DNA from 2 places in the Leclercia sp. LSNIH3 genome. Region 2 is predicted to be linked to the other one. Evidence: predicted binding sites of a transcription regulator. Region 2 holds the regulator's gene; the other holds the start of a gene.
What was found. The regulator CRP, encoded in region 2, controls carbon source genes, mostly activating them, when cyclic AMP is high. The targets are predictions, from matches to a motif close to ATGTGANNNNNNTCACAT.

Region 1 (3,420 bases), 400 kb from region 2:
TTTGGTAGAAACTTTAGAACCGCCAACGATAGCAACCATTGGACGAGCAGGTTCTTTCAGGGCTTTGCCCAGAGCTTCCAGTTCGTCAGCCAGCAGTGGACCTGCACAAGCGACGTCGGCGAATTTACCGATACCGTGGGTAGAAGCCTGCGCACGGTGAGCAGTACCGAAAGCATCCATTACGAACACATCGCACAGTGCCGCATATTTTTTGGACAGAGTTTCGTCGTCTTTCTTTTCGCCTTTGTTGAAGCGAACGTTTTCCAGAACAACCAGCTCACCTTCAGCCACTTCCACGCCATCCAGGTAGTCTTTAACCAGACGTACCGGGCTGGACAGTTTGTCTTTCAGGTAATTAACAACCGGCAGCAGAGAGAACTCTTCGTTGTACTCGCCTTCGGTCGGACGACCCAGGTGGGAGGTTACCATCACTTTTGCGCCCTGCTTCAGTGCCAGTTCGATGGTTGGCAGAGAGGCACGGATACGCGCGTCGCTGGTTACTTTTCCATCTTTAACCGGTACGTTCAGATCCGCACGGATGAAAACGCGTTTACCTGCCAGATCCAGATCGGTCATCTTAATTACAGACATGGTGAATCCTCTCGTTGATTCTTAAAGTTTTGCAGACGCAACAGGCGTCTTACCTGAAACCTTGTGCGGCCATGGCTAACGTGGTGTCGAGCATCCTGTTAGCAAAGCCCCATTCGTTATCACACCAGACCAGCGTTTTGATCAGATGTGCCCCACTTACGCGCGTTTGGGTGCCATCGACGATGGCGCTATGCGGATCGTGGTTAAAATCTACTGAGACCAACGGTAATTCCGTATAGTCAACTATACCATGAAATGCTTGCTGTGCCGCTTTTTGCAGCAACAGGTTGACCTCACAGGCTTTTACCGGTTTTTTCACGGTCACGCTGAGGTCAATCGCCGTCACGTTGATCGTTGGAACACGTACGGCGATGGCTTCAAAACGGTCTTCAAACTGGGGAAAAATTCGGGTAATTCCGGCCGCCAGTTTGGTATCCACCGGGATAATCGACTGACTCGCCGCGCGAGTGCGTCGCAGGTCCGGGTGGTATGCGTCAATGACCTGCTGATCGTGCATAGCGGAATGAATCGTGGTCACGGTGCCCGATTCAATGCCGTAGGCATCGTCCAGCAGTTTGATGACCGGAATAATACAGTTGGTGGTGCAGGAAGCATTGGAGACGATGCGGTGTTCCGCTTGCAGCTCATGATGGTTCACGCCGTAAACCACCGTGGCATCGAGATCGTTACTGCCCGGATGTGAGAAGAGCACTTTCTTAGCGCCAGCCGCCAGATGGGCTTCGCCATGCGCGCGATTACCGTAAACGCCGGTACAGTCGAGCACCACATCTACGCCCAGCTCACGCCAGGGTAAGGCGTCGATCGTCTGCTCGTGCAGGACACGAATCACGTCATCACCGACGAACAGCTGCTCTCTCTCCTGACGAACGTCCCAGGCAAAGCGCCCATGGCTGGTGTCATATTTCAATAAATGCGCCATGCCTGCGGCATCCGCCAGTTCATTGATGGCCACCACGGTCATTTCCGCCCGACGCCCGGATTCATATAAAGCACGAACCACGTTGCGTCCGATGCGACCGAAACCATTAATCGCTACGCGTACGGTCATAAGTCTCCTGCAAAGCTTTCCCTGATTCGAGGTGGCTGACAGAGTAATCCAGCAACGCTCTGAGGGGAATCCTCGCCTGTCACAAACTCCAACTGATTGGTCATTTGTCGAACGTTTAATCGACTGAAACGCTTCAGCTAGAATAAGCGAAACATGGAATAAAGGGAATGTCCGTCCAGAGCAATAAGCCAGCTATATGACGCATATCACATTTTGAATGGAATAACTTACAGGCGTATTACATTTATGAGGAATAAGATGCACAAAAAGCCGGGTGGGCAGGTAAAAGCAAAACGGTAACCAAAGGGTTACCGTTTTTAGGGTTTGCGCCCTCTCTTACAGGGAGAGTGCTGCGGTGAAGGCATCTGCCCGCACCGCATCAACCACGATTACAACAGTTCTTTCGCTTTCGCGACCACGTTCTCAACGGTGAAGCCGAACTCTTCGAACAGCTGCTCAGCCGGCGCAGACTCACCGAAGGTGGTCATGCCGACGATAGCGCCGTTCAGGCCCACGTATTTGAACCAGTAGTCAGCGATACCCGCTTCAACAGCAACACGGGCAGAAACAGCTTTCGGCAGCACGGACTCACGGTATGCCGCATCCTGCTTGTCGAAGGCGTCGGTAGACGGCATGGAAACCACGCGCGCTTTAACGCCTTCGCCTGCCAGCTGATCCCAGGCCGCAACCGCCAGTTCAACTTCAGAACCGGTCGCGATGAAAATCAGCTCAGGCTGACCGTCGCAGTCTTTCAGCACGTAACCACCGCGGGCGATGTTCGCCAGCTGCTCTTCGGTACGATCCTGCTGAGCCAGGTTCTGACGGGAGAGGATCAGTGCGGTCGGGCCGTCCTGACGCTCAACGCCATATTTCCACGCTACCGCAGATTCAACCTGGTCACATGGACGCCATGTGGACATGTTCGGGGTCACACGCAGGGAAGCAACCTGCTCTACCGGCTGGTGAGTCGGGCCATCTTCGCCCAGACCGATGGAGTCGTGGGTGTACACCATCACCTGACGCTGTTTCATCAGCGCAGCCATACGCACCGCGTTACGGGCATATTCCACAAACATCAGGAAGGTGGAGGTGTAAGGCAGGAAACCACCGTGCAGGGAGATACCGTTAGCAATTGCGGTCATACCGAATTCACGTACACCGTAATGGATGTAGTTACCGGCAGCATCTTCGTTGATCGCTTTGGAACCGGACCAGATGGTCAGGTTGCTTGGTGCCAGGTCAGCAGAACCGCCGAGTAATTCTGGCAGCCATGGGCCGAAGGCTTCGATGGCATTCTGGGATGCTTTACGGCTGGCGATTTTGGACGGGTTCGCCTGCAGTTTAGCGATGAATTCGTTCGCTTTCGCGTCGAAGTCTGCTGGCATTTCACCTTTCATACGACGGGTGTATTCAGCCGCTTCCTGTGGGAAGGCTTTAGCGTAGGCAGCAAATTTCTCGTTCCATGCAGCTTCTTTCGCCTGGCCCGCTTCTTTGGCATCCCACTGCGCGTAGATCTCAGACGGGATCTCAAACGCGGCGTGTTTCCAGCCCAGCTGTTCGCGGGTCAGGACGATCTCTGCGTCACCCAGTGGTGCGCCATGGGAGTCGTGCGTACCGGCTTTGTTCGGGGAACCGAAACCGATGATGGTTTTGCACATCAGCAGGGACGGTTTGTCGGTCACAGCGCGTGCTTCTTCTACTGCACGTTTAATCGCTTCAGCATCGTGGCCATCAACGCCACGCACCACGTGCCAGCCGTA
Region 2 (3,420 bases):
GCCTGGTTGATCTTCATGCGCTGCCAGGCCAGCGGCGTCGGCTGCGGATCGTCGCTGAGGATCAGGCGGATGGCTTCCTGATCGGCCTCCAGTGCATCATGGGCATTCTGGCGCAGCAGCCCGCTCTGCCACTGTGGCCACAGCCAGACCATTCCACCGAAAGCAATCAGGCAGCCAATCAGGGTATCGGCCAGCCGGGCGATAATAAATTGCTCGCCGTTCAGGGTCAGCAGTTGCAGGGTATATACCGCTGTGACCGTAAAGCCCACCGTCGCCCAGCCGTAGCTCTTGCGAATGATCAGGTAGCTCACCAGGGTCACTATCAGCATTCCGGCAAGGGTATAACCTTCCGGGACGTGTAAGTGCAGGGTCACGCCCGCGATGATCAGCCCCACCATGGTGCCGGCCGCCCGGTGAAGAATACGTACCCGCGTCGCGCTGTAGCCGTTTTGCGTCACCAGCAGCACGGTCATTAGGATCCAGTAAGGTTTCGGCAGGTGCAGCGCCATGCCCATCAGGCTGGCGATACTCAGCATCACGCTGATGCGCGCCGCATTACGCAGGGCGGCAGACTTCAGCGACAGATAGCTTTTGAGGGCGGGGAACAATGGCAGGCGTTTCTGTTTGTCGGCCATCAGATCGCGCGGATAGAGCGGGCGTTGCGTGCGCAGAACGCGGGCAATACGGCTGAAGTGCCAGGCGCAGAACTGGCCCACCGGGTTATCCGGGTGCTGACGGGCGATTTTCTCCAGCGCGCCAAGCTGCTTGTCCATGGTAAACCGGGTGGGATAACGATGATAGAGAATATCGTCAGCCAACACCCGCAGGCGTGCCGCAACGGTCTGCGCGTTCCAGCGTATCACCGCTTCGGCGTGGCTGCGCTCCACCAGCTTCTGCACCTCCTTCGGGTGATGCAGGCTGACCGAGATATGCTCCTGCAGATCCAGCCCCACCTGGAAGGTGCGCAGCAGGCGTTTGTATTCGTGATTTCTGTTGGCCGCCAGCATATGCAGCTGCTGATAACAGAGGCTGATCAGATCGACCACCTTCTGCTGGCGAGCCAGCAGCGGCGGCAACGATTTTTCAGGGTCGGTATGCTGCGTCAGCAGGGTGTATTTTGCTTCGCAATAATCGGCCAGCTGCTGATAGAGCACGCTCAAGGATTCCCGCAGCGGTTGTTCGCGCCACATCCAGAACCAGAACCAGTTAAACAGCCCGTACCAGAGGGTGCCCAGCGTATAGAGCAGTAGCGGCTCCCAGACCGGCATGTTCCCCGCCAGGCTCAGGGTAAAGATGGCCGCAATCAGCGAGGCGGGCAGCAGTCGGGCATGCAGGGCACTGATCTCTGCCGTGACCCCTAACGTCATCGCCAGCACGGTCAGAATGAGGGGCAGCGGAATATCGCGCGCCAGCAACAGCTGTACGGCCAGGCTACAGCCGGCAAACAGGCAGCCGCCAATAGTCAGGCGTTTAAAAAAGCGTTTATGCGGTGTGTCCAGGCCAGCAATGTTGCAGCAGGCAGGAACGAGGGAGAAGAGCAGGCCGTGTTGCAGATCGCCGAGGATCAAACCTACAGCCACAGGAAGACACAACACCAGCGTTTGCCGCAGTGCGTAGTTAACTTCCGGGTGATAAATGAGCCTGCGCCACATGGGTGATAGAGACAAAAACGGCGTGTCATCATGCGATGTCACGCCGTTTTAGCGGAATTAACGTGTTCCGTAAACCACGATGGTTTTACCGTGGGCAGAAATCAGGTTTTGATCTTCCAGCATTTTCAGAATACGGCCTACTGTCTCACGAGAACATCCGACGATCTGACCAATCTCCTGACGGGTAATTTTAATTTGCATACCGTCCGGGTGGGTCATGGCGTCTGGCTGTTTCGCCAGGTTCAGCAGGGTCTGAGCAATGCGGCCTGTTACGTCGAGGAAGGCGAGGTTACCCACTTTCTCGGACGTGACCTGCAGACGGCGAGCCATCTGCGAAGAGAGGCGCATCAGGATATCCGGGTTAACCTGAATGAGCTGGCGGAACTTTTTATAGGAGATCTCAGCCACTTCACACGCGGTTTTTGCACGGACCCAGGCGCTACGCTCCTGTCCTTCTTCAAACAGGCCCAGTTCGCCGATGAAATCTCCCTGATTCAGGTAAGAGAGGATCATCTCTTTGCCTTCTTCATCTTTGATCAGCACTGCCACCGAGCCTTTGACGATGTAATACAACGTTTCCGCTTTTTCACCCTGGTGAATCAGCGTGCTCTTCGATGGGTACTTATGAATATGGCAATGAGACAAGAACCATTCGAGAGTCGGGTCTGTTTGCGGTTTGCCAAGCACCATGCGCTGTTATCCTCTGTTATAAGCTGGCTCCAGAGTCTGGCTATGTACCTGTACTCTGGGGTTGCAATCGAATTCTTCCCCTTGCCTGGGGTCTGGCCTGCACAATAATTAGCAGCCTGTAATGTGTGATGTCCTCTGCATACATGTGCAACGTCAATGTATTACTGTAGCATCTCGACTGTTTTAGCATAGCTTTCGCCGCCTGTCTCCTGGTGTCTCGCTTCAGCTTGATGCAGGTCGACTTCCGTTGTCAGAATTGTTACTGACGCGTAATCTGTCAGGAAAAATGCAATCCTGGAGTTAATTAAAATGCAAGCACGTGTGAAATGGGTCGAAGGGTTAACGTTCCTTGGTGAGTCGGCTTCCGGGCACCAGATTTTAATGGATGGCAACTCCGGCGACAAAGCGCCAAGCCCGATGGAAGTTGTCCTGATGGCGGCAGGCGGATGCAGCGCGATCGACGTGGTGTCGATCCTGCAAAAAGGACGTCACGATGTGACCGACTGTGAAGTTAAGCTGACCTCAGAGCGTCGTGAAGAGGCGCCGCGCCTGTTCACCCATATCAATCTTCATTTCGTGGTCACCGGCAAACAACTGAAAGACGCTGCGATATCCCGCGCGGTGGATCTCTCTGCGGAGAAGTACTGTTCCGTAGCGCTGATGCTGGAGAAAGCGGTCAACATTACCCACTCGTATGAAGTGATCGAGGCGTAAGCCCCGGATAAAACGCCGGGCGGCACGTCGTTTGCCCGGCCAGTAGGTTTCTGTAGGCCCGTTAGCGTAGCGCCACCGGGCGACACAGCCTCAGTCGATCTTCTTCCCTTCCATCAACCGCTGCACCAGCGGCATCATGATTAACTCCATCGCCAGCCCCATCTTCCCGCCCGGGACCACCAGCGTATTGATGTGCGAGATAAACGAGCCCTGTAGCATCGCCAGTAGCCAGGGGTAATCGATATTGTCCAGATTGCGGAAATGGATCACCACGAAGCTCTCGTCCAGCGAAGGGATGCCTTTAGCGGCAAAGGGGTTCGAGGTGTCCACGGTCGGGACGCGCTGGAAGTTAATGTGGGTGCGG

Region 1: epd (erythrose-4-phosphate dehydrogenase) is a predicted target of CRP. The motif match lies at 1,855-1,872, and genes of this name have one in related genera.

The regions. Positions count from the first base shown of each region.
Region 1 is NZ_CP026387.1:3,247,817-3,251,236, reverse strand. It holds gene pgk (phosphoglycerate kinase) at 1-591, opposite strand, end outside; gene epd (erythrose-4-phosphate dehydrogenase) at 641-1,660, opposite strand; gene tkt (transketolase) at 2,050-3,420, opposite strand, start outside.
Region 2 is NZ_CP026387.1:2,846,645-2,850,064, forward strand. It holds gene C3F35_RS13715 (YccS/YhfK family putative transporter) at 1-1,652, opposite strand, end outside; gene crp (cAMP-activated global transcriptional regulator CRP) at 1,710-2,342, opposite strand; gene C3F35_RS13725 (OsmC family protein) at 2,652-3,056, shown strand; gene C3F35_RS13730 (phosphoribulokinase) at 3,147-3,420, opposite strand, start outside.